Regions from separate parts of the Synechococcus sp. O70.2 genome, predicted to be linked through region 2. Evidence: predicted binding sites of a transcription regulator. Region 2 holds the regulator's gene; the other holds the start of a gene.
The links. Region 2 encodes HrcA, which represses chaperone genes, less so after heat shock. Its sites were predicted from a motif close to TTAGCACTCNNNNNNNNNGAGTGCTAA; they were not measured.
Positions count from the first base shown of each region.

Region 1: groES (co-chaperone GroES) is a predicted target of HrcA. The motif match lies at 6,065-6,091, and genes of this name have one in related genera.

Region 1 covers NZ_JANSIS010000002.1:365-15,746, forward strand. The annotation lists gene NW812_RS02555 (iron uptake porin) at 1-1,377, opposite strand, end outside; tRNA gene NW812_RS02560 (tRNA-Val) at 1,663-1,734, opposite strand; gene NW812_RS02565 (GuaB3 family IMP dehydrogenase-related protein) at 1,773-2,936, opposite strand; gene NW812_RS02570 (DUF429 domain-containing protein) at 2,964-3,800, opposite strand; gene groL (chaperonin GroEL) at 3,948-5,582, opposite strand; gene groES (co-chaperone GroES) at 5,673-5,984, opposite strand; gene NW812_RS02585 (PhzF family phenazine biosynthesis protein) at 6,195-7,007, shown strand; gene NW812_RS02590 (apocytochrome f) at 7,060-8,043, opposite strand; gene NW812_RS02595 (cytochrome b6-f complex iron-sulfur subunit) at 8,186-8,704, opposite strand; gene NW812_RS02600 (DUF3067 family protein) at 8,843-9,160, shown strand; gene NW812_RS02605 (ATP-binding protein) at 9,202-10,443, opposite strand; gene lepA (translation elongation factor 4) at 10,692-12,503, shown strand; gene yqeK (bis(5'-nucleosyl)-tetraphosphatase (symmetrical) YqeK) at 12,496-13,137, shown strand; gene rsfS (ribosome silencing factor) at 13,150-13,521, shown strand; gene NW812_RS02625 (hypothetical protein) at 13,957-14,277, shown strand; gene NW812_RS02630 (histone deacetylase) at 14,315-15,226, shown strand; gene NW812_RS02635 (NAD-dependent epimerase/dehydratase family protein) at 15,223-15,382, opposite strand, start outside.
Region 2 covers NZ_JANSIS010000001.1:374,192-389,573, forward strand. The annotation lists gene NW812_RS01735 (tetratricopeptide repeat protein) at 1-518, shown strand, start outside; gene ilvN (acetolactate synthase small subunit) at 633-1,157, shown strand; gene NW812_RS01745 (hypothetical protein) at 1,188-1,784, shown strand; gene NW812_RS01750 (glucokinase) at 1,987-3,021, shown strand; gene NW812_RS01755 (NUDIX hydrolase) at 3,045-3,614, opposite strand; gene trpE (anthranilate synthase component I) at 3,728-5,245, shown strand; gene tilS (tRNA lysidine(34) synthetase TilS) at 5,242-6,249, opposite strand; gene hrcA (heat-inducible transcriptional repressor HrcA) at 6,288-7,436, opposite strand; gene NW812_RS01775 (endonuclease MutS2) at 7,901-10,288, opposite strand; gene NW812_RS01780 (hypothetical protein) at 10,292-10,456, opposite strand; gene NW812_RS01785 (NIL domain-containing protein) at 10,610-11,014, shown strand; gene ndhL (NAD(P)H-quinone oxidoreductase subunit L) at 11,083-11,304, shown strand; gene NW812_RS01795 (DUF3007 family protein) at 11,317-11,652, shown strand; gene NW812_RS01800 (response regulator) at 11,812-12,447, shown strand; gene NW812_RS01805 (sensor histidine kinase) at 12,507-13,616, opposite strand; gene NW812_RS01810 (DUF2993 domain-containing protein) at 13,877-14,647, opposite strand; gene bchD (magnesium chelatase ATPase subunit D) at 14,717-15,382, opposite strand, start outside.

The DNA.
Region 1 (15,382 bases), on a different contig from region 2:
GAAGACCACACCACCTTTGGCACCCTCCACGAACAGATCCGGGAAGACAAAGCCAAACAGCCAGCCGTTGAAGCTTTCGTCACCTGGATCGATAGTGCCAGCTGGTACCACATTAGGCAGGTTGTAATCGACATTGCCAGCGGTGAACCAGCCGGACACCGTAATCCGTGGACTTACATCCCACTTAGCGGCCACCGTAAAGGCATTGACCCGCGCAGAGGTGGTTACCTCAGTCCGGCGCAGCGGCCCTCGGAAGAGGTTACTGCCGGTGGCCAAGAAGCTGGGGCCTTTTGTAGCATCCTGCAGATAGGTGGTGGCGAACTGCAGGTAGAACTCCAGATCTTTTGTAGGCAAAAAGCCCAGCTCCACCGTGTGAGCGCTGTCGTTGCCCGTCAAACCGCTGTCACCAAAGCCGCTGCCTAAGTCCTGGGCGCCGCGAGTGCTGTAGGCGTAGGCTAAGCGAAGCTGGTCGCTGAGACGAGAGCGGAAGCCAAACAGCGTTCCACTGGGCACATCTCCCGTGGATTTGGGAAGGTCGGCAAAGTCAGAAAGGGCATCGAAGGGAACGCTGTATTGAAGGACGCTGGGCACCCCTGTGCCCGTGATGCCGGCGTAGATGGTGGCAGCGCCGTTAAAGGCAGGGAACTGATAGACCAACTGGGCCAGGGTGAAAGTGCCACCGCCACCCCCGCCAAAGCCAACGCCTGGATCCCCAGAGAAGAAGGCGGTTACCGCATCGCGAGCCTGCAGGCGGATGCGCAAACGGTCGCGGCCAGCAAAGGAGGCGTCGAAGTTCAGCCGCACCCGATAGGGCAGGGTAATGTTGGCTTGGTCCTGCTCAGCCACAACCCTTCCCCCAACAACCCGATCCTCTGTCAGGGCGCTGCCCAGAATAGCCGTAATCACCTCGGCATTCAACTTGGTAACCGGGTTGAAGACCTTGCCTTTGAGGTCGTTAATATCGGCCTCTGCTGCCTCTACCCGCCCCCGTAGAGCCGCCAGCTCAGCCGCAAACTCCTCCTGCAGCCGCTGCAGCGTAGCCAGGTCCTCTTTGGAAACCTTGTCGGCCAGCCCAGCAGCGATCAGCTCGTTAATGCGATCCAAGCAGGCGTTCATCCCAGCGGCAAACTCATAGCGGGTCATGGCTCGGTTGCCGCGGAAGGTGCGGTCGGGGTAGCCGGCAATACAGCCGTAACGCTCGACCAGAGATTGCAGCGCCTGGAAAGCCCAGTCAGTAGGCTGCACATCCGAAAGTTCAGAGATGGAGGTGACCGGCCCCGTCGCTTGGGCATAGGCCACCCCAGGGGTCAAGACTGCCGCTGCACCTAGAGTCCCAGCCAGCAGCGTTTTCCAGTAGTTCGCGTGTTTTGCGGGCATGTTTCTCTCCTTGTTCTTTGTCCTCACACCTGTCTTGGCTGTAGCAGTGCCTTCTAGAAGTAACAGGCCGTCTACCTCGAGAGCGAGCCTGACAATTGCGGACTTTAGAAGAGCAACATAGTACAGCCCCAGTCCATACCGTCTACCACTTTACACACTTTTTGAGCCAGACTCAATGCGAGATCCCCAGGGCTAGATAATTCAGGCTCCACACCCATTACTCTACCTCAGGGATCCGGCCCTGGCTAGCGGGTGTATCCCCCAAGCTGCCAGCCCGGATGGGGATGGGCGGTACCGGACTCGAACCAGTGACATCCTGCTTGTAAGGCAGGCGCTCTACCGCTGAGCTAACCGCCCTTGGGGATCCCGGCTACTGAGTTTAGCATTGGCAGGCGCTATCTCCCCATGCCCAGGCTCTGGGCTTTCTGGTACACCTTGCCCTCGGTGAGCAGGGAAGGGGCAATGCAGATCTCCACCTGCTGCATTTCCTTGAGGTTGGCGGCGCCCAGGGTGGCCATGCTGGTGCGCAGAGCACCCCAGAGGTTGTGGGTGCCGTCATCGAGGCGGGCGGGGCCGCACAAGATTTCTTCCAGGGTGCCGGTGCATCCCACGCGGATGCGGGTGCCGCGGGGCAAGACGGGGCTGGGAGTGGCCATACCCCAGTGAAAGCCGCGACCGGGCGCCTCTTGGGCACGGGCCAAAGGGGATCCGATCATCACTGCATCGGCCCCACAGGCAATGGCTTTGCAAATGTCACCCCCGGTAACCAGGCCGCCGTCGGCGATGATGGGAACGTAGGTGCCGGTTTCGGCCAGGAACTGGTCGCGGGCGGCAGCACAGTCGGCAATTGCGGTAGCCTGTGGCACCCCCACCCCCAGCACGCCGCGGGAGGTGCAAGCGGCCCCCGGGCCGATGCCCACCAGGACCCCCGCTGCTCCTGCTTGCATTAGCTCTAGGGCCACCTCGTAGGTGACGCAGTTGCCCACCACTACGGGAATGGGCATAGAGCGGCAGAACTGGGCCAAATCGAGCTTTTGCATGCCCTCAGGCACCTTGTGGTGGACGGAAACCACAGTGGCCTGGACGAAAAACAGATCCCCCCCCGCTTCCGCGACCAGGGGACCGTATTGGGCAGCGTGGGCGGGCACACAGCTAGCGGCAGCAATGGCGCCGGCAGCTTTGATCTGGCGAATGCGCTCTTGGATTAGCTCTGGCTTGACCGGCTCGCGGTAGAGGCGCTGCATCAGGGGGACGAACTCGTCTTTGCCAACTGCGGCAATCTGCTCCAGCACCTCGTCGGGATCCGCGTAGCGAGTTTGGATCCCATCCAGGTTCAGCACTCCAAAAGCCCCCAGCTTGGAGAGCAAAATCGCCATCTTGACGTCCACCACGCCATCCATGGCGCTGGCAATGATGGGGATGGGTCGTTGGATCCCTCCTATAGTGAAGTGGGTATCCACCAGGCTGGGATCCAGGGTTCGCCTGCCCGGCACCAGCGCAATCTCATCCAGTCCGTAAGCCCGTCTTGCCTGTCGATTGCGGCCCAGTTGGACGTTCATTTCTTTCCTCTTTAGCAAGAGGATCCCTTAATTAATCATGCCGCCAAGGAGGTCTCTAAAGCCAGAGAAAGTTTTGGAGTCAACTGGCTTCTTGGGCAAGGGTGTGAAGATGTGCCCTTCCTGCAGACTTCCGAAGCTGTGGCAGCGCTGGGATCCCCAGCGGAAGCCGTAGAGGGCAATGTAGGCGCACATCAAGGCATCGACTTGGTCTTCGTAGCTTTTGAGCTGGCGGCCTCTAAGGGATCCCACCTCCACTTGGAGCAGGGGCTCGTGGCCCTGCAGAGAGGGATCGGCGCTGGCCAAGGCGCGCAGATGTTGCTGGTACAGCCGCCAGGCCTGTTCTCGCTCCTGCCAGCTGCGGCGGGGACGCGCCTTGTAGGGGAGGCTGCGGCTAAGGCCAAACAGGCTCACGATGGCACTGTGGGGGAAGACTTCAGTAACTTGACGGGCCAAGCGCCCCTGCTCGATGCTGGCCTGCTCCTGAAAGCCGTAGCGGGCGAGGGCTTGCACCAGCGCTTCTCCTCGCACCTGACCATTTCTTTCCAGAAGCCGGCGGTTGGCGGGGTGAGCGCCAGCAGCGTAGGGTCGAAACACACGGTTGAGTTCGGCTTCTGCCTGCCGCTGGCCCCTCAAGTTAGGAACGCGCAAGGGGGCATCCACTGCCACCAGGCAGGGATCCCCTCTAGCTTGGGCTTGGATGTAGTCCACAATTTCCTCATTGGTCCCCAGAAGGCGGCTGTCCAGGAGGTAGCCTGTCAGGTTTTGAATGGCGGGATCCCGAATCTCCACCTCCAGCGTCGCCACCCCCGAAGGGTTGCGGGCTGACCAGGCCAGATCTAGGCCAATGCAGACTAACCGTGCCACGCCGCCTTCTCCTCTGCGCCCCCTGGGATAAGGAAAAGGGATCCCACCTGGGATCCCGAAAGATTATTTCAGGCAGTCAACTCTACCCCGGCAAGGCAGCAGACTCTCTGCTACCTGGAGAAGCCGTTGCCTCTTCGTGCCGGAGGATTAGTAGTCGTAGTCATCCGCGCCGCCGCCACCGCCAGCTGGCTTGTTGTTCTTGGGTTCGGGCTTGTCCACCACAATAGCTTCGGTGGTGAGCACCATGCCGGCAATCGAGGCAGCGTTTTGCAGGGCAGAGCGGGTGACTTTGGCTGGGTCAACGATACCCGCTTCGAACATATCCACATAGGCGTCGTTTTGGGCATCGTAACCCACCGTGAAGGGCTTCTCTTTCACCCGCTCCAGCACAATCGAGCCGTTCTGGCCGGCGTTCTCGGCAATGCGGCGCAGCGGAGCGCCCAGAGCACGGGCCACCAGCATAGCCCCCACCAGCTCATCGCCAGACAGGTTGGCCTGCGCCCACTCCGTAACCACCGGGATTAGGTGGGCCAAGGTGGTGCCGCCGCCGGGGACGATCCCCTCTTCTACTGCCGCCTTGGTGGCGTTGATGGCATCTTCCAGGCGCAGCTTGCGATCCTTCATTTCCGTTTCGGTGGCCGCGCCCACTTTAATCACCGCCACACCGCCAGCTAGCTTGGCCAGGCGCTCTTGCAGTTTTTCTTTGTCGTAGGTGGAGTCGGTCTCTTCAATTTGGCGACGGATTTGCTCGCAACGGGCTTTCACCGCCGCTTCGTTGCCCTCCGCCACGATGGTGGTGTGGTCTTTGGTTACCGTGACGCGGCGAGCCGAGCCAAAGGACTCAAGACGTGCATTCTCCAGCTTCAGGCCGCGCTCCTCGCTAATCACTTCGCCGCCGGTGAGGATGGCGATGTCCTCCAGCATGGCCTTGCGGCGATCCCCAAAGCCGGGCGCTTTCACCGCCACCACGCTCAGCACGCCCCGCAGCTTGTTCACCACCAAGGTGGCCAGGGCTTCCTTCTCAATGTCTTCGGCAATGATCAGCAGCGGACGACCGGCGCGGGCCACTTGCTCCAGAACCGGCACCAGGTCTTGCACCAGGGTAATCTTCTTGTCGGTGATTAGGACGTAGGGGTTCTCCAGAACCGCCTCCATCCGCTCCGTGTCAGTGACGAAGTAGGGGGAGATGTAGCCTTTGTCAAAGCGCATCCCCTCCGTCACTTCCAGCTCGGTGGTCATGGACTTGCCTTCTTCTAGGGAGATCACCCCCTCGCGGCCCACTTTTTCCATGGCCTCGGCAATCATGCGGCCCACTTCCTCATCGTTGCCAGCGGAAATGGCCGCCACCTGGGCAATGGCTTTGGAGTCTTCTACTGGGCGGGCATGTTCAGCAATTTTGTCCACTAGGAACTTCACCGCCTTGTCAATGCCGCGCTTGAGGGCAATGGGGTTGGCGCCAGCAGCCACGTTCTTGAGCCCTTCTTTCACCATGGCGTGGGCCAAGACCGTAGCTGTAGTGGTGCCGTCGCCAGCGATGTCGTTGGTTTTAGAGGCAGCTTGACGGATGAGAGAAACTCCCGTGTTTTCAATGTGGTCTTCCAGCTCAATTTCTTTGGCAATGGTTACCCCATCGTTAACAATCTGGGGTGCGCCAAATTTTTTCTCCAGCACCACGTTGCGCCCTTTGGGGCCAAGGGTAACGGCTACGGCCTCTGCCAAAATGTCCATGCCGTGTTCAAGAGCGCGACGGGCTTCTTCGCTGAAAATAATCGACTTAGCCATAGTCAACCTCCAACGGTCAGCCAACGAAGGATAAGCTAGAAGCTAGCAGCAGTTGGTCTCTTTTACAGCACTTGCCGCCTCTTGCTAGAACTACTGAACAATGGCGAGGATGTCCCGCTCAGCTAGCAGCACATACTCCTCGGTACCCAGCTTCACCTCCGTGCCGGCGTACTTGGAGTAGAGCACTCTGTCGCCTACTTTCAGCTCTATTGGAATAACCTTGCCATCGTCATTGCGCTTGCCAGGACCGACCGCAACCACTTCCCCTACTTGGGGTTTCTCTTTGGCAGTGTCAGGCAAAAAGATCCCGCCTGCGGTTTTCTCATCCTGCTGGGCAACTTTCACCAGCACACGGTCGCCCAGCGGCTTTAGCGTAGAGACGTTCAGCGTTACTGCAGCCATACCAAGTGTCCTCCGTGATGCCTATGGCAGGAAGTCAAAGGGTGATTGAGGAGTCAACTAAACTTGCATCCGTTGAGGCTTTAGCACTCTCGGCTTCCGAGTGCTAGTTTATCAGTCAGCTCTGCAGCCTGACAATAGCTGCAACGACAGACGAGGCGGTTGGGTGTGGATCTCCCGACTTCCTCTGCGCCTTTTGGGGGAGGAGAGGCGGTGCGAATTCCCTTGTTTCAGGTGGATGCCTTTACGGCAGTGCCCTTTAGGGGCAATCCGGCAGCGGTTTGCTTGCTGTCCCAGGAGCTGCCGCAGGAGCTGTTGCAGGCAATTGCGGCAGAGAACAATCTGTCGGAAACAGCTTTTTTGCTGCCCCAGGGATCCTGGGATGGCCTCCCCCACTACAGCCTGCGCTGGTTTACCCCCACAACGGAAGTGGATCTCTGTGGGCACGCCACCCTAGCTGCTGCCCATGTGCTCTTGAGCGAAGTTCACCCAGAAGCTCAGGAGGTGGCCTTCTCCACCCGCAGTGGCCAGGTGTTGGTGCGGCGGCAAGGAAAGCGGCTAGCGATGGATTTCCCCTCCCAGACTCCCCAACCTTGGCTGGAAGCGCAAGAACAGGTGGCGGCGGCCTTGGGGATCCCTCCTCTAGAGTTGTACCGCGGCAGCATGGGGGTAGCGGTGCTGGCTTCGGCGCAGCAGGTGCGGCAAGTCCAGCCGAATCGGGCTCAGGTGGAGGCGCTCTCTGTCTCCGGGTTAATCGTCACCGCTGCCGGAGCAGATTCAGAGGAGGGAGCGGATTTTGTTTGCCGCGTTTTCGCCCCCCGCTTGGGGATTCCGGAGGATCCCGTAACCGGCTCTGCCCAGTGTCTGTTGGCGCCCTATTGGTCGGAGCGGCTGGGTCGAACTGAGCTCAGGGTGCGGCAGCTCTCGACGCGGGGGGGTGAGCTCTGGTGTCGCTATCTCGGCGCTCGGGTGGAGATTGCCGGGCAGGCAGTGCTGGTGATGGTGGGAGAGCTGAGGATTCCTTAGAAAAAACACCCCGGCTGGTTCCGGGGTGCTGGGAATGATGGGAAGGGTGGGGCTAGCCCAAAAGTTCTGCCGCCTGAATAAGTTCCACTTGCTTTTTCTTGAGTACCAAGAGGAGCTGAGTGATAGCCACTGCCGCCAGGAAGGCCACCATCCACTTCACCCGATCCGGGCTCTGCAGCACCAGATCCCGCTCCACTTGGCCAAAGCCGCCCACGTTGGGGTTGTTGGTAACCGGATCCCCTTCTTTGACGCTGTCGCCAATGTTAACCACCAACTCCGGCCCCGGCGGCACCACCAGATGCTGGATACCGTTCTCAGTTTCGAAGCTGAGCACTCGCGTGCCCGGCAACTCGTATTCGGGTGGCACCAGGGCGGCCAGCTCTGCCGGCAGGTCGCTAAGATCCGACTCGATAGTGGCGATGCTGGTCAGGCGGCCGGTGGCGGGAGCGCGGAAGACGTTGTTGTTGCTGAGGCTGCCATCGGGGTTGATCTGGCCACGGCCCCGGTTGGCGCCAATGTAAACCCGATATTTCATGAAAGCCACTGAGGGATCCTCTTTCGGGTCAGGGGCTACCACCGGGAAGACGATTTCCTGGTGCTGCTCACCGGGCAACGGCCCCACCAGGAGGATGTTGGGCTTCTGGTCACTGTAGGGAGTGATGTAGGTCTCAGCGGTCTCCTGCCGCTGCTTTTCGGTCATTTCCTCCTCGGTGGCCAGGCGGAAGCCCTCTGGCAAGATCACCACCGCGCCAACATTCAAGCCGCCCTTGCTGCCATCTGCTAGCACCTGCTGCTTGCTTAGGTCGTAGGGAATCCCAACTTTAATGGTGAACACCTGACCGGGGGTAACCGCCTGCGGCACTTCAGCCCGGACAGGCATGGCGTTCAGGTGGCAGTTGGCGCAGACAATTTTCCCCGTTGCCTCGCGGGGGTTGTCGTAGGCCATCTGGGCATAGTAGGGGTAGGCTGCTGCTGGCGGAGATGCTACGACCATTAGCAGCAGCGCACACAAGGCCAAGAAAAAAATTCGCTTCATAAGCTCAACTCAAAATTGCAATTCCAATCTGCAAAAGCTCTTTGGATCCTTTCCTCGAGAGCCTGTGGACGCTCTGGCTAAGACCAACGCCGTGCCCTCTTCAGGCTTTCCTCTCGCCACCGCCAGCCCTGCAATGGCGCGTTTAGGCCTCGCGGAAATCGGGGCCCTGCCAAGGGCTAAAGCGAATGTTGTCGCCGTCCACCGTGGCGCTGACTAGCTCCAACGAACGGGGAGCCGGCCCCCGGATGACCTTGCCATTGGCTGCGTATTGGGATCCGTGACAGGGGCACTTGAAGAGGTTTTCTCCTGCATTCCAGGGCACCACGCAGCCGAGGTGGGTGCAGACGGCGTTGAGGCCGTAGTTAGCCACCGCTCCATTGTCGATCACGATGTAGGTGGGATCTCCCTTCAAGCCCTGGGCCAGAACGCGATCCGTAGCCGCGTGGGTAGCTAGCAGCTCGCTGACGCGAATTGGCCTGCCGAGGGCATCTTGGGCAATTACCCCCTCCCCTGTCCCACCGGCAGAGGGAGGAATGAAATACTTCACCACCGGGTAGAGGGCACCCACGACCACCACCCCCACCGAGCCGCTGAGAAGGGCGTTCAAGAGAACCCGCCGGCTCATGGGGGGCGCCTCAAAGTTGCTCATCGCTTCGGTCATAATGGTCAGGAAAGCCTGAGAAGTTTTAACGTTCGTTGACAAACGACACCATCCTAACCGAGCCCCCTAGCCAATTTCATTAAGAAATGCAAAGCTAGGAGCAGCTCGAGGGGGAGGCCGATGCATCCAAGCCAACCTATGACGGGATCCGAGTTGCAAGCTTTGCTGCGGGAGAAGTGGGGCTGCTCCTACGACGTGCAGCTGCGCCGCTTGGGGGGTAGGGTGGTGTTGTTGGTGATGTGGCGCTACCTAGAGCAGCCCTCTTTCCCCTTGACGGAAGCCGAGTATCTGGCTCGCCTGGAGTCGGTGATGGCCCATCTGCAGGCTTGGGGTGTGTGGGAAACGGTGCGGCGAGAAATTGAGGCTACCCGCCAGAAACCTCGCATAGGCAAGGCGGTGGCCATTCCTCTGAATTTGCAAGGGGTGGGAGAGCGGGCCTGCGAGTGGCTGCTGTAGCCTGGCTCTTCTCTACAACGGAAAACTCCACCGGCTTGCGGCTATCCAACTTCCACCAGGCCGGCCTGCAGGGCCTGCAAAAACTGGCGGGCGGTGCGACCGGAGAAGCCGTTCTGCTGCTGAGCCCAGATCAGCGCTTGGCGGCGCAAGGTATCTAAAGGCTGAGAGAGGCCCAGTCGCTGCGCCAAGTGTTCCACCGTAGCCAGATAGTCGGCTTGGCTAAAAGGGGCAAAGGTAAGGGTAAGGCCAAAGCGATCCCGCAGCGACAGCTTTTCCTGCACCGTATCCCAGGCGTGGATCTCTTGATCTTGGGGGTTGGGACGATCGCCAAAAAACTCGCGGATAAGGTGGCGGCGGTTGCTGGTGGCATAGAGGCGCACATTGGGCGGCGGTGGGACGAGATCTCCCTCTAGGAGCACCTTGAGCTGCTTAAACTCGGTTTCGTCCGCCTCAAAGGAGAGGTCGTCTACAAATAGGACAAAGGGCAGCGCCTGCTGTCGCAGCTCCGCCAAGATCTCCGGCAACTGCATCAAGTCTCTGGGTCTTAGCTCCAGTAGGCGCAGTCCCTGCGGGCCGTAGCGGCGCAACAACGCCTTCACCAGCGAAGACTTGCCGGTGCCCCGCGCTCCGTAGAGCAACACATGCAAAGCCGGATCCCCCCGCAGCAGCGCTTCGGTGTTGGCGGCCAGCTGCTGTTTCTGCCGTTCGTAGCCGTAAATCTCTTCCCATTCGGGCAAGTCGGGAGCAGGGATCCCTTCTAGCCCTGCTGGCCCCCAGCGAAAGGCCCAATAGCGGCCATAGAGCCCTGCCCCTGCTTGGCGGTAGTGGGCAATCAAGGCCTCCAGGCTCTGGCCCCAATCGGCCAAGGGGCGAGGATCCCAGCCAGAGCTGCTGCTGTTTTCATCTGGCCAGGAGATCCCTAGGCCCAGCGCCTGCATTTGCTCGGCGATCGTCTCCTGGCTATTGGCTAGGATTTGCAGGCAACGGAGATCGTGGCGGGCCGCTTGCAGAAGGGGTGCTGGGATCCCTTGCGGTTGCAGCGCCGCCCGCGAGAAAGGGTTATCGGCCCAGCGGATCTCCCGGATCAGCCACTCCCGCCAGCTCAAGCCCTGCTGGGCCAAAAGCTCAAACCAACGCCCATAGGCTCTCCAGCAGGGCAAGGGATCCCCGCTCATCAACTGCTGAATGAGCTCCTGCCAGGCTAGGGCCAGGGGATGGGCGCAGATGTCCCGAAACACCAGCAGCCTAGCCGCCGCTTCCGCCGCTTCTTCTAGGGGAGTCATTACGGCCCGCTACCCCAAGCCTTGCGCCAAGAGGGCTGCCTCCAAGTAGCGCGAAGAGGCACCCTACTACCTACTATGCAACAAACCTTAACCCTGGTTTGTCAGCTAGCCTTCACCCCCACCCAGGTGGCTAAGCCCTGCTTGCGCCAGGGTGCGGGCCACGGTGGTCGACTGCTGGATAAGCTTGGCTTAGCTAGAGGGACAAACAAGCTAGCATTGTAAAAAATCTTTGCCCTGACTTGGTTTCTATGACTGACGTCCCCGTCTCCCGCATTCGCAACTTTTCCATCATTGCCCACATTGATCACGGCAAGTCTACCCTTGCCGACCGGCTGCTGGAGGCAACCGGCACCGTCTCAGCCCGCGAGATGAAGCCGCAGCTTCTAGACAGCATGGAACTGGAGCGGGAGCGGGGCATCACCATCAAGCTACAGGCGGCCCGCATGAACTACCGTGCCCAAGACGGCCAGGACTATGTCCTCAACCTCATCGATACGCCAGGGCATGTGGATTTTTCCTACGAGGTCTCCCGCTCGCTGGCTGCCTGTGAAGGGGCGCTGTTGGTGGTGGATGCTTCTCAAGGTGTGGAAGCCCAAACCCTGGCCAATGTTTACCTGGCTTTGGAGAACAACCTGGAAATTATCCCCGTCATTAACAAAATTGACTTGCCTAGCGCCGACCCCGAGCGAGTCATTGCCGAGATCGAGCAGGTGATCGGCCTTGACTGCAGCGGGGCGATCCTAGCCTCTGCCAAAGTGGGCCTCGGTATCTCAGAGATTCTCGAGGCTATTGTGCAGCGGGTACCGCCGCCGCAGGATACGGTAGCGGATCCCTTGCGGGCTTTGATCTTCGATAGCTACTACGATCCCTACCGGGGTGTGATTGTCTATGTGCGCATTGTGGATGGGGAGGTGAAAAGGGGGGACAAGATTTGCTTCATGGCCTCTGGCCGGGAGTACGAGGTTACTGAGCTGGGAGTGATGCGCCCCCACCAAGAGCCGGTTGAGTCTCTCCACGCCGGGGAAGTGGGCTACATTGCCGCTGCCATTAAAAGCGTTGAGCACGCCCGCGTGGGGGACACCATCACCCTCGTTCATCGCAGGGCTCCTGAGCCTCTGCCCGGCTACAAAGAAGCCAAGCCAATGGTGTTCTGTGGACTTTTTCCCAGCAACTCGGATCAGTACGCCGAACTCAAAGAGGCCTTGGAAAAGCTGAAGCTCAACGATGCCGCTCTCCACTTTGAGCCGGAAGTCTCCCCTGCCATGGGCTTTGGCTTCCGCTGTGGTTTCTTGGGCCTCCTCCATATGGAGGTGGTTCAGGAGCGGCTAGAGCGGGAGTACGACCTGGACCTGGTGATTACAGCCCCAACGGTGGTTTATCAAGTTACCCTCAACAATGGCTCGGTGCTCCGGGTTGATAACCCCAGCAAGCTGCCTCCTCCCAACGAGCGCCTTAGCATTGAGGAGCCCATTGTCCGCGTGGAGATGATTTTGCCGGAGGAATTCGTTGGCGCGGTGATGGAGCTGTGCGAGACCAAGCGCGGCATCTTTAAGGATATGAGGTATCTGGCTCAGGGCCGCACGACGCTGGTGTACGAATTGCCTCTGGCGGAAGTGATCACTGACTTTTTTGACCAGTTGAAATCTCGCACCCGCGGCTACGCCAGCATGGACTACCAAATGGTGGGCTATCGGGCTGACGATCTGGTGCGCTTGGATATCCTCATCAATGGCGAGCCGGTGGACGCTCTCTCCACGATTGTGCATCGGGACAAAGCCTTTCAGGTGGGCCGGTCTCTAGTGGCTAAGTTGCGCGAGCTGATCCCACGCCACCAGTTTGAGGTGCCCATCCAAGCGGCGATTGGCTCGCGCGTCATTGCCCGCGAAACTATCCCTGCGCTGCGCAAAAATGTTTTGGCCAAGTGCTACGGGGGAGACGTAACTCGCAAGCGCAAGCTGCTGGAAAAGCAAAAAGAAGGGAAAAAGCGCATGAAGGCACTGGGAACAGTGGATGTGCCCCAAGAGGCGTTTATGGCAGTGTTGAAGTTGCAAAATGACTAACCTAGCCTTGCGGCGCGAGGAGGTGTTGGCCTGGCTGCAGGAGCGGGTGCCTCCTCCCCGCCTGCGCCACATCTTGGGAGTCGAGGCAATGGCCCGGCAACTGGCGGCTCACTACGGATTGGATGAGGAGAAAGCCGCTTGGGCAGGTCTGATGCACGACTTGGCTAAGTCTTTCCCGGCGGAGCAACTGTTGCAGCGGGTAGCTCGGGAGCGGGAGCTAGACGAGATTGAACGGGCTGAGCCCCACATCCTCCACGCCGAGGTGGGCTCCCTGTTGGCGCGGGAACAGTTTCAGGTGCAGGATGCGGAGATCTTGGCGGCCATCGCCAACCACACCCTAGGCCAGCCCGGCATGGGTCCGCTCAGTTGTGTGGTTTTTGTAGCCGATGCTCTGGAACCCAACCGCGGCAGCAGCCCAGAGCTGGAGCAGTTGCGGCGCCTGGCTTTTGTAGATTTATCTAAAGCTGTGGTGGGGGTTTGCGATCTAAGCCTGAGATTTTTGCTAAACCGGAATCAGGTGGTTCATCCACGCACCCTCATGACTCGCAATTATTTCCTGCTCCATCCTTTGGATCAAAAGGATTTCCAGAGGGCTGCGTCTCCAGTTCTTTCCGTCGTTTCAGGAGGGTCTTAGTTGCTACAGCTCATGCCTGCCCGTGCCAGGGATCCCGTCTATCGCATGGCGCTGAGTGCAGCTCGCGCAGCGGAAGAAAAAAAAGGTGGCGACATTGTCCTGCTGGATGTATCTCGGGTTTCCACACTGGCAGACTACTTTCTTCTAGTCAGTGGCTACTCGCTGACGCAAGTGCGCGCCATTGCCCAGGCAATTGAGGAAAGGCTTTGGGAGGAGTGGCAACGGACACCGCAGCGCATTGAAGGTCAAGACTCAGGCTCGTGGATCCTCATTGACTACGCCGATCTCATCGTCCACGTGATGATGCAAAACGAAAGAGAGTACTACGACCTGGAGTCTTTTTGGATCCAAGCCGAACGGGTTGAGTTGCCTTTAGCCGGCTAGATCCCTAGCTCTGCGGGTCGACCTTTCAGACTAGGACTTTGCCGGTTTTCCCTAGTCGGCTGTCAAGAAATATGTGAAGCACGTAAAGTTTTTAATAGTTCCATAGTTTCCTACATAGTTGCGTGCTAGCATAAACGCCGAGGAGTAGTAAGACCCTTGTTTCCAGGTGCAGAAGAGTTTCTATAGTCTTTGTTAAAGTTCCCACTCTGCACTTTCCAAAACGCCGATAATTTCCCGCTGGCGGTAATGCCAGCAGGAGCACAAGGTTAATAATTGACGACAGCTTCCTGCTAGTGGGGGAGTTGATTTACTTTGGCTTGAATGTCAAGCCTTTAGGGGAAAGTCTAGTGGCAAGAGCAGGGGAGAAGTAGGAGCTAGCGCCCTTTGTTTAATGCTTGTTTAAAAGCGGCCGAGATTCTTAGGAGGGAAGTTCTGATGGAAAAAATGTTGGTGAATATCATCGAGTACCTGGCATTGGCAGAACTGGAAACTTTACTCTGCACCGAGCACCCCCACCAGCAAGTGTTTCATGACGCCAAGGAGCGGGAATCCCTGCTGCAGCAGATTCTCAACCGGGTTCCCCCTGCTTATAGGTTGCTGGCTGCCGATGAATGCCCTAGCCGCGACCAGCTTAGCCCCTCAGAACTGGAGTTGCTCCGCTCGGTGGTGCGGGATGTGGTCAAGCAGAAGCTGCAACAGGACTCTTTTGAAGATCCCTACGTGGGAGCAGCGATGTCGGAGGTGTTCTACGGGTAGAAGGAGGGTTAGCTACACTGCGAAGGCGCTGCCTTAAATGCTGCCCGTTTACTATTCTGAAACTTTTCTTAGCCACAATACGGGTCCCTTTCATCCGGAACGCCCGGCCCGCCTGCAAGCTATTTCCAAAGCCCTGCGCAAGGCCCCTTTTGCCAACCAACTGGAGTGGCGGGATCCCCCCTTGGCTGAGCTGGGGGAGCTGGAGCGGGTCCACTCGCCTCGGCATATCCAACAGGTGGCCGAGCTGGCGGCAGCAGGTGGGGGTTACCTTGATGCCGATACAGTTGTCTCTCCAGGCAGCTTTGAAGCAGCGCGGCGGGCAGTGGGCGGCTGGATTGCTGCAGCGGCCTCGGCTTTGGCCACAGGACAGCCAGCTTTGGTGCTGTGTCGTCCGCCTGGGCATCACGCTGAGCCGGAGCGGGCAATGGGGTTTTGCCTCTTCAGTAACGCCGCCATCGCCGCCCTGTGGGCACTAGAGCAGTCAGGGGTCAGGCAGGTAGCCATTTTTGATTGGGACGTACACCACGGCAACGGCACCCAGGCGGTGGTGAAGCGCCATCCCCAACTGGCCTATGCCTCCATCCACCAGTTTCCTCTCTACCCCGGCACAGGACTGGCCGAGGAAACCGGGATCCACGGCAACCTCTGCAACGTACCTCTGCCTGCAGGATCCGACTGGTCGGCTTACGAAAAAGCCTTGCAGGAGAAGGTTCTGCCTTTCCTAAAAGCCTTTCAGCCCGATTTGCTGCTGGTGAGTGCCGGCTTTGACTGTGCCAAAGGGGATCCCTTGGCCGATATGCTGCTAGAGCCGGAAGACTTTGGTCGCATGACCCGTCTTTGCTTGAAAGAGGTAACCTCTAAGGCTGTCTTTGGCCTAGAAGGGGGGTATAACCTGGAAAACTTGGCCCGCGGCTGGCTAAGTGTAGCCCAGGCCTGTCTAGAAGGCTAGCCTCTCCATTTCACCTTAGGTAGAATCTGCCGCACGTCCACCCGGTCCTTGTACTTGAGGGCGAAGTTAAGCAGCGAATCCAGCAGCGAATCCGACAGGTAGTGAGGCTGAAGGCCCAGATCTAGAAGCTTGGTGTTCTTGGCGTTGTAGTAGTGC
Region 2 (15,382 bases):
TTGCGCGGGATCCCACCTGGGCGCCCGCGTATGCCTGCCGTGCTCAGGTGTACGGCTACCTGGGGGAGTGGGAGGCGGCTGTAGCCGACTGGTCCCAGGCCATCCGCTGGGATCCCTGCCCAGCCCATTACTACCGGCGGGGGATCGCCTACGCCTGGGCCGATCGCTACCTCGAAGCGATTGCCGACCTCAGCCGTAGCCTAGAGGCAGAGCCCGGCCAGCCCTGCGCTCTCTACCTCAGGGGCAATCTGCTCTACGAGCTGGGGGAGCTTGGGGCAGCCCTCGACGACTACGACCAGGCCTTTCGCCTGGAGGCCAGCGGCATTCCCCTTGACCTTGCCGACGAGTACGGCCTCTACGCGAGGGGACTGGCCTACCGGAATATGGGAGACCTCAAGACTGCCATTGCCAGCTGGCAAGCCGCCTTGCACCCTGGCCACCAGCGCCACAACCGGGTTCTGCAAGAGCAGGTGCAGCGCGCTTTGCGCCAACTCCAGGATGAGGATGGAGATCCTTAGCACGGCTGAGCTCAATTCGGCAAGGCTCGAGGATCCCCCCTGGCAGCTGTGGAATTGGGGTAGGATTTGTACAAGGCCATCGCCTACTTCCCGCCACTCTCCTCTGCGGTTGCCGTGAGACATACCCTTAGCGCTCTTGTGCAGGATCAGCCCGGCGTCTTAACCCGCATTGCCGGCATGTTTGCCCGGCGGGGCTTCAATATCGACAGCCTCACCGTTGGCCCTACTGAACGGCCTGGGATCTCCCGCATCACCATGGTGGTGCAGGGAGACGAGCACGATGTGGAGCAGCTAACCAAGCAGCTCTACAAGCTCATCGAGGTTCTGAAAGTAACGGATATTACCCACGTCCCCTGTGTAGAACGGGAGCTGATGCTGGTCAAGGTCAATGCCAGCATCGAAACCCGCTCTGCCATCATGGACGTGGCGCAGATGTTCCGGGCCCGCATCGTCGATGTGGCGGAAGAGTCTTTAACTTTGGAAGTCACCGGGGATCCGGGCAAAATGGCGGCCATCATCAAAATGTTGACTAGCTTTGGCATTCGGGAGATCGCCCGCACGGGTCTAGTGGCGCTCACCCGCGAGTCGGGAGTTAATACCGAGTACCTAAAGCAGCACCCCAGCGCTGCTATGGTCTAACAGACTTGGCCAAGCTGCCGGGAAGAGGAGATGCCTAAGGAGAGAGCCACGGCAAAAGCAGCAGGCAACCGTGGCAGGCGTTGTCTGCTCAGCCTCCTGGCCCTTGCCCTGGTGGGGCTCCTAGCAGGCTGCGCTCCCCAGCCACCCCAGTCTGTTGTCCAACAGGCCCTGACCTACCAGATTGCTCACCTGTCGGAGCCAGTAGCCTCGCTGGTGGGCAGTGACCGCTTGGCAGCCCATCTGGAAGTGCAGGATGTCCGCATTCGCCGGGATCGCCGGGAGACGGGGCTGCGGGTAGCAACCGGGGAAAAACTGGAGATCCACCACCTCAGCGGCACCTATACTCTAAGGGTGAAGCCACCGGGATCCCGCCGCCCCTACCGCCGCAAAGGCGATCCCTTTCAGCTCACCTTGGCCCGCCAACAAGTCCAATCGGCGGGGTCTCAAGGCCTAACTGAGCGATGGCTGTTGGCCTCTAGCTCCCCCGATGGCAAGGGGTGGGAAGTCGTCGATTTCTTGCCCCCTGGGCAAGCAGAGGCACCCTCCCCTGCGTCAGCTGCGTCTCCAGCCGGTCAAACGGCGTCGCCTGCTGCCACTCCTGCCGTGCCTCAGAGGGAGCCAAACTAGGTGCCAAGGCGGGCAAAGCGTTGCCGCCAATTCAGCATGGGCCAGAGCGGCTCCCAACGCAGCCAGCCCCGGTTCCGCCAGCCAGCTCGGGGTAACCCTGGCATGGGCAAGAGACCTTCCCACCTCTGGATTCCGACGTCCATTGCCAGAGCCCTGCCGAAAATGGCAGGGTGGAATGGGCGCGCTGCTCGGAGAAGGCCCCATGGAGTTGCTGCTGGCCGGAGATGTTGGGGGCACCAAGACCAGCCTCAGTCTGGTCAAGGCCGAGGATCCCGAGCACAGCCTCTACAGCCGCCGCTACGCCAGCCAAAATTACTCCAGCCTTGCCCCCCTGGTGCAGGAGTTTCTGGCCCAAGCTCGGCAGGAGCTGGGGTGGGATCCGCAGCCGGCTGCTGCTTGTTTTGCCGTGGCCGGCCCAGTGGTGGAGGAGAAAAGCGGCGGACAAAGGGCCAAAATCACCAACCTGTCCTGGAGCTTGCACTCAAGCCAGTTGACGGCAGAACTGGGGATCCCGCGCCTGGCCTTGATCAACGACTTCAGCGCCGTAGGCTATGGCGTGCTAGCCCTGCACGATGCGGAGCTGGAGACTCTGCAAGCGGGGGAGCGGCAGCCGCGGGCACCCATTGGCGTCATAGGGGCGGGCACGGGGCTGGGGCAGGCCTACCTTACCTGGGGAGAGGGCGGCTACCAGGTCTATCCCAGCGAGGGAGGCCACGTGGATTTTCCCCCGCGCACTCCTCTGGAATGGGAGCTGCTGCAGTATTTGCAACAGCGATACGGGCGTGTCTCCACCGAGCGGGTGGTCTCCGGCCAGGGGATCGTAGCTATCTACCAGTTTTTGCGGGATAGTCGCCGGTCCCAGGGAGAGGAGCAAGGGTTAGCCCAGGTTGCTGCCTGGGAAGGGGGAGCTAGGGAAATTGATCCAGCCGCCCACATTGCTAATGCCGCCCTCGAGGGACGGGATCCTCTAGCTATGGAGTGTTTGCGGCTGTTTATTAGCCTCTACGGAGCGGCTGTTGGCAATTTTGCCCTGCACCTATTGCCCCGGGGTGGGCTGTTCCTTGCCGGTGGGATTGCCCCCAAGCTCTTGCCCCTGTTGCGCCAGGGGGAGTTTCTAGCGGCGTTTTTGGACAAAGGGCGAATGCGGCCGCTGTTGGAACAGCTGTCGGTGCAGGTGGTGCTTAACGAGCAGGTGGGTTTGAGGGGGGCCGCCCGCCATGCTGCCACCTTGCTGTAGTCCTCCTCTTTCGCTGCGGGGGATTAGCGCCCAGCGGCACTGACCCCCTTTTCCGAGGCCAAAAACAGCTGAGCCCGCCAAAAGCAGGCAATGGATTTGCTGTCCAAATCGAGGCCAAAACGAGCTTTCTCTGTAAGTTCAGCCGGGGAAAACTCGACAACAGTAATGTCTTCGTCTTCATCCCTTGCCGGAGGAGAGTCCAGCACTTCCAGATCCCGCGCCAGATAGGCGTACATAATCTCGCTGGAATAGCCGGGGCAGAGATAAAACTGGCCAAGTGAATCCCAGCGGTGGGCCCGCAGGCCGGTTTCCTCCTCCAGCTCGCGGCGAATGGTTTCGTCCGGATGTTCTCCCGGCTCGACCGTACCCGCTGGGAATTCGTAAAGGTAGGAGGCGACGGCAAAGCGATACTGGCGAATGCAGACAAACTTGCCCTCGGCAGTCACTGGCACAGCCACCACGCCCCCGGGGTGGATGAGGTACTCCCGCTCCCCCTCTGTGCCGTTGGGAAAGCGCAGACGCTGGCTGACGAAGGTGTACTTGTGGCCCTGAAAGCGCAGGCGCTCGCGGAGGACTTGCGATGGGATTTGCATGGCCAAGATTTCCCAAGAGTAGAGCCGCTCCTAGCTTAGTGGTTTCCGGCCCTGTTGCCAGGGATCCACTGTGGGATACAGTCGGGGAAAGCAGGGATCCCACCTGGCAAGCCATGATTTACCCTCCCCTGAAAGAGTTTCTTGCCCTCACGGGTCAGGGCAACTTCATCCCGGTGTACCAGGAATGGGTGGCGGATTTGGAAACGCCTGTCTCTGCCTGGTACCGCGTCTGCGCCGGGCAGCCCTACAACTTTCTGCTGGAATCAGTGGAGGGAGGGGAACAGGTGGCCCGCTACAGCTTCCTCGGCTGCGATCCCCAGTGGGTGCTGGAGGTGCGCGGGGATCAGGCTTGGCAAATCCACCGCGATGGGCATCGGGAGCAGCATCGGGGGGATCCCTTTGCCATCTTGGCCCGCTGCCTAGAGCCCTATGAGCCGGTGCACCTGCCGGAGTTGCCCAGCAGCATTGGCGGGCTCTTTGGCTACTGGGGCTATGAGCTCATCCGCTGGATTGAGCCCAAGGTGCCCATCTATCCCCTGCAGCCGGGGGATCCTCCCGACGCCATCCTGATGCAGGTGGACAGCATCCTCATCTTCGACCAGGTCAAGCGCAAGATCTGGGTGGTGGCCTTTGCCGACACGCGCCAGCAGCCAGCGGAGCAGGCCTACGCCCAAGCCTGCCAGCGGGTGGAAAAGTTGGTGCAGCAGCTCAGCGCCCCCCTGGCCCTATCCCACCTCAGCCTCAACTGGAAGCCCTACTTGCCGGATCAGATCCCTCCCAGCACGCTCAGCCGCGACGCCTACTGCCAGGCCGTGGAGCGGGCCAAAGAATACATCCGCGCCGGCGAGATCTTTCAGGTTGTGCTCTCGCAGCGCTTCACCACTCCCTTTGCCGGCGATCCCTTCCGGCTTTATCGCTCCCTGCGGCTCATTAACCCCTCTCCCTACATGGCATTTCTGCAGTTTGGCGATCTTTGCCTTGTCGGCTCCAGCCCAGAGGTGATGGTCAAGCTCAGCCGCGTTGGGGAAGAGCGCCTTGCCACCGTTCGTCCCATTGCCGGCACCCGCCCTCGCGGCGCTACCCCTGCCGAAGACCGCCAGTTGGAGCAGGAGCTGTTGGCGGATCCCAAGGAGCGGGCGGAACACGTGATGCTGGTGGACTTGGCCCGCAACGACCTGGGCCGGGTCTGCCGCCTGGGATCCGTGCAGGTGGACGACCTGATGCAGATTGAGCGCTACAGCCACGTGATGCACATTGTCAGCAACGTGGTGGGGCAGTTGGATCCCCGCTACAGCGCCTGGGATCTGCTGCGGGCCACCTTTCCTGCGGGCACAGTTACCGGCGCTCCTAAGATCCGCGCCATGCAGATTATCCACGAACTGGAAGGGTGCCGCCGCGGCCCCTACGCTGGCGCCTACGGCTACTACGACTTTGCCGGCCAACTGAACACCGCCATCACCATCCGCACCCTCCTGGTTCACCGCGGCCAGGTGAGTGTGCAGGCGGGGGCGGGCATCGTGGCCGACTCGGAGCCGGAGCGGGAGTACCAAGAATGTTTGAACAAAGCGCGGGGCATGCTCATGGCTGTAGCCAGTTTGCAGGAAAGCCAGGGTGGTGCAGGGCCGCTTTAGCGCTGCTGTTGAGCGCAAGGGCGAGAAACCCAAGCCAAGTACTCTTCCTTCACCTCCAGCCAGCCACCGCCGGGGTAGTCGGGGCTGCGGCTGCGGCGACCTGCTTTGAGGAGCCGAACCCCGGCTTCCACCTGCTCAAAGGTGGGGTGATGGGGGAGCAGCAAGGACAAGAACTGAAACAGGACTTGCCGCTGCAGCGCAAGGGGAGCAGCTCGCAAGGGATCCCGCCGCAACCCCGGCAGGGCCGGCTCATACACCTGCGGCCATAGCTGGGCGGCTTGGGCCACCACCAGTTCATGTTCTGCTTGTAACAAGATGGCGGCCCGGTTCAGAGCTTTTTCCACCTGGGGATTGAGGTGCCGCTTGAGATAGGGTATCACCTCCAGGCGGAGCCGGTTGCGTCCGTGCGCCAAATCTTGATTGCTGCGATCCGGCCAGACCGGAAGCTGGTACTGCCGGCAAAACTCCTCTGTTTCCCACCGGAAAAGGCCTAGGAGAGGCCGCACCAGCCAGGCGGAGGAGGGATCCCGCTCATCCAAACGCCGCCGCCAATCCAGACTAGCTAGCCCAGCTGCCCCCGTGCCCCGCAGCAGGTTCCACAAGAACGTCTCCGCGCGGTCACTGGCGGTGTGCCCCGTAACCACTGCCTCGCAATTCCAGGTGCGCGCCCATTTGTCCAGCTGTTGGTAGCGCCAAACCCGAGCCCCCGCCTCATCCCAGCGGATGGGATCGGCAGTTTCAATGGCGTGGGGCAGGCCCTGCTGCTGCAGCCACTCTTGCAAGAAGCAAGCACACGCCGTTTCATCCTCCGACCAGCGGTGGTTACAGTGCAGGACAAAGATCTGCCAGTTCCAGCGCCTCTGCAGATCGCGCAGGATCTGGAGCAGACAGAAAGAATCTTGCCCGCCGGAAAAGGCCACTAGCAGCCGCTGGCCGGGGCGCAGCAGTTGCCGCTCGCGGATGGCACACTGAACGCGTAGGTGAAGAGGGGAGAGTCTGGCCACGGTGGGCGATTGCTCTTGGGAACTTGCACCTAGACTTCCTAGGCCAGAGCCCGCGTGAGATGGGAGGCCACCGTCTGCACCGCTGCAATGCTCCGCTCGTAGGCCATCCGCGTTGGCCCCAGCACGGTAACCGTCCCTAGCGGCGCCGAGCGACGGCGGTAGACTGAGGTGATAACCGTGCAGTGGCGCAGAGACTCCAGCGGATTCTCGCTGCCAATGTAGATGACCACGGGGATGGTGTCGCCAGAGGAGGGCGGGGCAGAAGGAGTAGCCTCGCTAGAGATCTGGCAATCTGGGGGGCTGGTAGTATAGAGCCCAATCATCCCTTGCAGTTGCTCGGATCCCGCCTCAATCAACTGGGCCACCGCTTGCACCCGTTGGGTCTGAGAAAACTCTGGCTGCCGCATCAGCTCTGTCATGCCTGCGCTAAACACAGGCCCCAAAGAGGGCCGCAGGTAGCGCTGGACCACTGAGCGCAGCAGTTGCTGCAGCCACTGGCTGTAGGCGCGAAACTCTTCGTCTAGCTTTAGCCAGCTCAGATCCTGCAGCTCGGCAAAAGTCTTGCCCCGCAGCTTGAGGGTGAGAAAGTTGCTCAGTAGCTGCAGCTCGTCTTCCAAATCCTCATAGCGGCTGCCGGGCCATGCCGGTGGGCTGACCAGGGCTGAATGGGCTTGGTAGGAATCGGTAACCACCACCACCATCACCCGTCCCGGCCCTACCGACAGCAGCTGCACGTGGTGAATGGCTACAAGGGGCCCCTGAGGTGGGGTGATGAGGGCAATGCAGCCGCTCACGTGGGCCAGAAGCTGCGCCACCCTCTGGAGGAAACTGTCGAGGTCGTCTCCCAGCTCGCGACTAACCTGATCCAACAGCCGCTGCAGCGCAGGGTGGGGCTCTGGCTGGGGAGCGTCGTCGGGGATCCCCTCCATGCCGACGGAGGTCAACAAATCGTTGACATAAACCCGATAGCCAAAGTCGGAAGGGATCCGACCGGCAGAGGTGTGGGGCTGGAACAGCAACCCCGCCTGCTCAAGGGTGGCTAAGTCGTTGCGAATGGTGGCTGTGCTTACCCCAAAGTTATACGACTGAGCCAAAGTCTTGGAACCGACAGGTTCAGCCGTTGCAATGTAGCTGCGCACTGTCGCCCAGAGGATCTTCCGCTGGCGGGGAGTCAGTTCAAGTTTCATGGCCGCTCAAAAGAATCTGGTTAACCCGTATCTCAAAGCAGACTGCCAAGCAACCGGTAGATTCCCGTTGAGGACTGAGATACCAATCTAAATGAACCTTTAGTCTACCTAACGCTTCGTATTGGTGAATTGATAATTTTTGACTTTTTGACAATTTAATTAACCTCGCTGGGGTGGACTGCCTGGCAAGGAAAGCTGCAAAATACCGACAGAGGCGTTGGGTTCGCCCTAAGCTTTCCCCAGAGCTGCTACTTCTGGGGCAAGAGGGCTTACCTTTATCCCCTTTGTAACCTTTTGTTCTGAGGTTGCTCCAGGAGCTGAGAGTTCGCCTAGCTGCTCTGAGGGTAGCCGTTTTGGGAGGCAGGGGAAGATCTCGTTGACGAGCAAAGGCCTGACGGAGCTGAGTCCAGAGGACTAAGGGGATCGAGCTCCGCTAGCGGCTTGAGAGATCCGCCCGCTCCTTGCTAGCGCAGCTGGGCCACGGTTACGCCGCTTCCTCCCTCCTGGGGAGCCGCCGCGGCAAAACTCTGAACGCGCGGGTGATTTTGGAGATAGGCCCGGATACCCGCCCTGAGGCGACCCGTGCCGTGGCCGTGGATGATCCAAAGGGGACCAGGAGGTGCCTGGGCCAAGTGCGCTTCGAGAATAGCCTCGGCCTCAGCCACGGTTTTCCCCCTTAGATCAAGGGTGTTGTGGCTGGTGCGCAGGTTAAGGGGGGCGGTGGCTGGCGGCGGGGGAGGTGGAGCCTTGGGGCGTTGGCGCTGCTTAGCCTGGTGTTCATCGAGGGGATCCAACTGGGCCCTTGGCACGGTGAACTTGAGGAGGCCGCTGCGCACCACATACACCTCTCCTTCGACGGCAATGACCTCTCCCGTTTGTCCCAGCCCCCGCAGCCGCACCCGATCCCCCACCTCCGGCACAAACTCCGTGTCCCCAGGTTGAGGTGCCGGCAAGTAGCGCTTGCGGATTTGCTCGAGATGGGCGGTTACTTGGTGAGGAGCGTCCCCCTGTTGCAGCTTGCGAATGGCGGCAGCCACTTCTTGGCGGGCAGCAGCCAGCAGAGTTTCCAGCCCCTGGCGCTGCTGGTACTCCAGTTGGGCCTCTCGCTCGGCCAGCCGCCGGCTGCGCTCTTGCATTTGGCGGTAGAGGGTCTCTAGCTCTTGGTGCAGGGATCCCACCTGGGCTGCCCGCTCTTCCAATTGAGCCCGCTGCGCTTCCAACCCAGCGATGACCTTATCCACTTGGCTTTCTCCCTGCAGACGCCGCTGGGCCCGCCGCAGGATCTCCGGATCCAACTGCAGCCGCTGGGCAATGGTCAAGGCGTTGGAGCGGCCCGGGATCCCCCACAACAGGCGATAGGTAGGGGCCAGGGTGGCCTCGTCAAACTCCACCGAGGCATTTTCAAAGCCGGGGTGCTGGTACTTGAGGGCCTTCAGCTCGCCGTAGTGGGTGGTGGCCAGAGTCAGCAGGGCCTTTTCCGAGAGATACTCCAACAGCCCAGCCGCTAGGGCAGCGCCTTCGGTGGGATCCGTGCCCGCCCCCACCTCGTCCAGCAGAACAAGGGCCGGCGCTGGACTGGATTGCAGAGCTTGCACAATGCGGCTAATCCGATGGATGTGGCCGGAAAAAGTGGAGAGGTTTTGCTCCAACGATTGCTCGTCACCGATGTCGGCATAGACCCCGTCAAACCAAGGCAGTTGGGGCGGATCTTGAGCTGGCAGGAAGATCCCTGCTTTGGCCATCAGCACCAACAGGCCCAGCGTCTTCAAGGCAACGGTTTTGCCACCGGTGTTAGGGCCAGTGATGACCACAGCACGAATAGACTCGGGGAGGGTGAAATCGATGGGCACCACTTCTAGGCCCTTGCCCTCTTGACGGGCCTGCCACCACAGCAAAGGGTGTCTAACCCGGCGCAGGCGCAATCCACCGGCAACAAACTGCGGACGGTTGCCCTCCAACCAAAGGCTATAGCGGGCGCGAGCCAGGGCTACCTCCAGCCTCACCATCACCGCTTGCAGGTGCTCCAAGTCGGCAGCCACGGCTCCCACCTGGGCCGAGAGCGCCGCCAAGATTCGCTCCTCCTCCGCCCGGAGGCGAGCCTCGGTTTCTCGCAAGCGGTTGCCCAGCTCCACCACCGCATAAGGCTCTACATAGAGGGTAGCCCCACTGGCAGAGCTGTCGTGGACAAGGCCGCGGATGAGATCCCGGTGGGTGGCCTTCACCATCAGCACAAAACGTCCCTGCCGCTGGCCAATCAGGGTATCCTGCAGCGCCTGTGGGCACTGGCTCATCACCTCTTGCAGGCGTTCCTGGATCTGGCTGCGAAAAAGGCGGTGCTGACGGCGCAGGTCGGCAAGGGCTGGGCTGGCGCTATCTCTCACCTCGCCGTGCTCGTCCAGACAGCGGAAGATCTCCTGCTCCAGCTCAGGGTAGGTGCGCAGGCTGCTCACCCACTCCTGCAGGCGGGGTAGGTGCTCCTGCTCATCGATGAGGCGACGAAGGCGGCGAGCAGTTCCCAGGGTTGTGGCAATCTGGATCAGCTCTTCCCCGCTCAGGACACCCCCTCGTTCGACCCGTTCCAGGGCCGGCAGCAAGTTGTGGATCCCCTCCAGGGAAACCCCCCCTGGCTGGCTGCGATCCAGCCGTATAGCTTCCTCGGTTTGGTCAAGGTAGGCCTCGCTCTCCTCGCGGCTACGCCAGGGATCTAGCTCCAGACAGGCGCGACGGCCCAGAGGTGTAGCCGCAAAAGTGGCCAGCTGTTGACAGAGGCGGGGCCACTCCAACAATTCCAAGGTTTCCTGGCGGAGGGAAGAGTCGGGGCAAGAAGAGACCGAAGGGATAGCCGTAGGCATTACCTAGCGATTTGAAGAATACCGAAGACGCAGTCGCTCCATCTCGCGTAAAAATTGCCGCTGGTAGTTGAGAAAAGCGGTGTGCCACTCGCGGAAGCGCCGCTCGCCATCGCGCACCAACATCTGTCGGTAGTGCTCGGAGTTGAGGCAGGGCCGGGCTGAGTCCATAGGGTTCAAAGAACGCTCTGCTCCTATTGTGGCAGGCTCCGGGGTACCTCTTGGAGCTTCCAACCGGAGAGGTTCTACCCCTGCAGGAAGAGGCCTTGCCATACTGAAAAGCGAGGCTTCCTGGCCAATGCTCAACCCACAGTCTGAGATTCCGTGCGCAAACGAGTAACGTTGATCTTCCCGCGGCACTTGGTGAATGTGCCTGTTACCTACCGCCTGGCCAAAGACTTCGACGTGGCGGCCAACATCCTGCGCGCTAGGGTCAGTCCCAATGAAGTGGGCACCCTCGTGGTGGAGCTCTCCGGAGATATCGACCAAGTGGAAGCAGGGCTGGAGTGGGTGCAGTCGCTGGGGATCGAGGTGGCCGACCAGACCAAGGAAATTCAGATTGACCCGGATTTGTGTGTAGACTGCGGCTTGTGCACGGGAGTCTGCCCTACCGAAGCCCTGAAGATTTCAGCTCCTGACTGGAAGCTAGAGTTCCGGCGCAACCGCTGCGTCATGTGCGAACAGTGCATTCCCACCTGCCCGGTTGGGGCCATTAGCGCCAGCCTGTAGGCAGCCTTGAGCTGGCGACCTCTCCCAAGAGTAGAATGGGCAGTACTAGGTTCTGGGGCAAGCTCACCATGGCTTCTACCACCTGGCTAGTTTGGGCAACTTATGGTGCTCTAGCAGCTCTTTACCTGCTGGTGCTGCCGTTTTTGTCTTTGGTGTACGTGGACAAGCGCTGGAACTGCAGCGGCGCCTGGGAAAAGGTGTTGATGTTTTTCCTGGTCTTGTTTTTCTTCCCCGGCATGGTGTTGGTAGCCCCCTTCATGACGTTTCGGCCTAAGCCGCGTTCCCTCTAGAGCCCTCGAGCTATGCGCAGACGAGATATCCTCAGCATTGGCCTGGCCCTGCTGCTGGGGGGAGGCGTTCTTTACGGTCTGTTGCTTTGGGCCGGCCTAGACACGGGAACGGCACAGCAGGTGTCGAGTGCGGCGTTTATGCTGGGGTGCCTGGGCTGGACGGTGAGTTACCTGAGGCGGGTTCTAAGCGGCGAGATGACTCTGAAGGCCCAGTGGGCCAGTTTCGAAAGGCAGCAAATTGAAGAGAAACTCCGCTCTTTCTCGCCGGAGGAGTGGCAGGCCCTGCAGGCCGAACTGGAATCCGAAACCGAAGGGGAAGTTAGCTGGCCTGGGCCGGACAGGCGCTAGAGCTGCTTTCGCAAGGTAGAAGAGGGGCACGGCGCCTGTATACCCAGCTACTACTTTCTCCCTTTGGCAAGGCTATTCTGCACTGCAAGCAGGGCTAGGAAAGCAAGCTAAGTGGTACAGGTTTTGACTTCCCATTTTGCTTACGTATTCCCCCTTGCCGTGACTAAGACCGTCCTGGTAGCTCAGGGCCAGCCCTTCCAAGCGCAGCTCTGGAAGTTGGCGCTGGAGTCTCAGCAGCATAGGGTGGTGCTCATTTCGCCGCGGCCAGATCTGGCGGAAGTGGCAGCAACGCAATGCCAGCCCCTAGACTTGATGGTAGTGGATATAACAACGGGACTCTTTAACCCCTACGCCTTCTGCCGAGAGTGCCGGAGCAGGCTCCCGGCTGTCCCTGTGATCCTCACCCACCATCCTCGGCGCCCCATCGAACCTGCTGAGCGACGTTGGGCCATCTCCCAGGGAGCAGCAGAGATGATCCCAGGCTTGGCAGAGGCGGACGACATCCTCCCTCCCCTTGAGCAAGTGTACAAAGCCGCCGGCTGGCCTTTTCCCATCGACGCGAAAGCCCTCTATACCGCTCTCGAGCAGGCAGGTCTGGGGAGTGGCAAGCCCGTTTCTTCTCTGCCTGAGGCAGCAGAAGAACGGCAAGAGCAAAAGGCTGAGACCCAGCCGGCAAAGTACCGGTTGATGTATCGCGGTAGCTCCATTGCTTCAGCAGAAGAACACCAGGAGCAAAAGGCTGAGACCCAGCCGGCAAAGTACCGGTTGACGTATCGGGGCCGCCCTGTCGAGTAGTTGCAAGCGCTCCGCCCTGCTAATGCGAAGCGGGGGACTACCTCGGGCAAGGTTGGAGATCAGGGCAGCACCAGGGCCAGAGTCGTGCCTTGGGATCCCGTCTCCACCAGCCGCAGGTCTCCTCCGTGAGCCTCCAGGATGCGTTTGGCAATGTAGAGTCCCAGACCTCCCAAGCCAGTTGGATAGTGCTGACCGGCAATGGAAATGGTCTGGGCAATGTAGGGCTGGGCCAGATCTTCTAGGGGAGCTGGCAGGCCGGGTCCATCATCCCGCACCTGGATCTGGCGGGGGCCAACGGTCAGCACCACCGCGCGGCGGGCATAGCGCAGGGCATTGTCCACCAGATTCACCAGCGCCCGCTCCAGCTCGGCCTCATCGGCGTTGCCCCAGCCTTCTCCTTCCACGCCCAGGTCAATCCCCCGCTCTCGCGCCAGGGATCCCATGCGGTTGGCTACCCGCCGAGCCAGGGATCCGAGATCGCAGGGCCGGGGATGCAGGGCAATCTCCCCCCGCTCCAGGCGGTAGACCTCCACCATTTTTTGCACCAGCGCCAGGTTGCGTTGGTTTTCCTCCAGCATGCGATCCAGCAGGGCTAGCCGCTCCTGACGACTCAAGGGCAGCTCCTGCTTGAGGGCGCCTAGCAGATGCCCAAAGGCGATGAGAGGAGTCTTTAGATCGTGCACCAGAGTGGCAGTGAAGGCCTCCCGCTGTCTTTGATTGCTTTGAATCTGGCGCAGCAGGTGGGCAAGGGCTTGCCGCAGGATCAAAACCTCTTGAGGATCCCCTGGGCGGAGCAGCAAAGTCCAGCGGTCTGGCTGGTTAATCAAGGTTTCTAGGTGAGCTAGCTCGCGGGCCAGCAAGGTCAGGGGCCGCAAGAGCATGGAAGACAAGGCATAGCCCGCCAGCGCCGATAGCACCGCCAGCAAAGGGATCCACAGCAGCAGCAGGGCGGATCCCTCACTGCTGAGCTGCCTATCGGCCAGGATCCACGGCACCGACAGGATGAAAACCAGGTTGGGGACAAAGGAAAGGCTGGCAATGACCAGCGCCACCTGAGTGCGCAGGTTGTGGGGAAAGCGACGTCGCCAGAAGTATCTCAAGGGAGAAGGGGAGAGAGGTTTGCCTTGAATTAGGCCAGAGACGAGCAAACCGGTCAAGAGGGCTGGCAAAAGACATCCCCAAACTCCGGGAAAGCTTTCCAGGTCTCCTCAAGTTGCACCAAGAGCTGTCTGGCTAGGCAGGCTTTTTGACCAAGCAGGGCAAGAGAACCAAAAACACCCCTGGGGTTTAAAGGCTAGAGCTTCGCGGGTCGAGGTGTGGGTTCAGAGGTCATGAAAAAACCCCTGGGTGTCTGTCCGTGTTTCGACCCCAGAGGCTTCTTCTCTTCACTCCTCACCGCCTTTGAGCGTACCCGCCCTCTGAAGGATTGTCAAGCATTTTCCCGCTGGGGTTGGCGAGTGGGAAAACGCACCAGGATGGCGCTGCCGGAGAGGATCATCTGCTGAGGCTGGAGGCACACCCGATCTACCTGCAGCTTGCTCCCTTGCAAGGCCAGTCGGTCCAAATCCAGGAGCGCATTCAGGTGGTCGACCAAAGCGCGGCTTAGGAGGCGCCCCTCTTCTGTATCGCCCTCAAAGAACGGATCGGCCAAGCAGATGCGGCGGCGCTCTATCACCTCAACGCGGGCGGAGAAGCCCACCCGAAAAACCCTGCTTTCTCCTTGCTGCACCTTGGCCCGCACTTGCAACCGCTGCTCAGGGGTGATGCGCACTTCTACCTGATGAAACGACAGGGGCTGGCCTTCCTGCCCCGCCTGGGCCAGCTTGTTCAGCACAAACGGGGTGTTGAAGGATTGCGCCAGATCCGCCTCGCTCAGCACCACCCGCATCCTAGCCTGCACCGGCTGGCGCAGTCTAATCCGCCCTTGCCAGATTTGGCTGAAATCGATGGCCACGGCATTGCAAAATAGCTCCAGAAGCGAAAGCCGCAGGCCGTTGTACATCTGCAAGTTCTGGCCCACCAGCTCGAAGCTGTCGATGCGCCCTTGCAGCAATTTGGCCATCGGCTCTGCTCGCACCCGTGCCTCCAGCCGCCCGGCTTGCTTAAAAAGGGCACGAATGGCAGCGCTCACCCCTCGGCTGACCCAGTCAGTGAGCATGGAATGGGGCAGAGAGAGCTCTGGCAGGAGTCCTGTGGCCATAGGGCAAGGTGAGGAGCGCCTACAGGGATCATAGCCAAGCCATTAAGAAAAGTTACAAGCGCGGCTCCCCTAGGGAGAGCTACGTTCCTCTCGAAGGGCCGAGCGGGCTACGGCTGCAATCCTCTGGTCACTGGCCCGGGGGAGGTGGAAGTAGCGTCCGCCCGCCAGTTCCGCCAGCTCAGCGCCAAAGCCAGTTGCAGCGAAGCGGCTTTGCGAGTCGATTAAGAGCAACTTTAGCCCCAAGGCGCGGATGCGCAGGGCAATCTCCCGCAACTCTTGTTTGATGTCAACAGGCTCACCCTCCCTCCGTCCCAGCGAGCGGCTGAGGGGAATGTTGGCCCGGCCATCGGTAAGGGCCACCAGCAGCACCTCTCCCACGTCGCCGCTGGCGCGGGCGTTCACCCCCAAGCGCACCGCTTGGGTGAGGGCATGGGCCAGGGGGGATCCCCCGCCACAGGGCAGGGATTCCAGGCGGCGGCGGGCCAGCTCAATGGAGCGGGTGGGGGGCAGCAACACCTCGGCGGTTTCCCCACGAAAGGCGATGAGGGCGACCTTGTCGCGGTTTTGGTAGGCCTCGGTCAGCAGGCGCAGGGCAGCGCCTTTGGCCGCTTGCATGCGGTTGAGGGCCATGGAGCCAGAGGCGTCCACCACGAAGATTACAAGGGCCCCGGCCTTGCGCACCAGTTTCTTGGCGCGGATGTCGCCAGGTTCCACAATAACGGTTCGCCCTGGCTG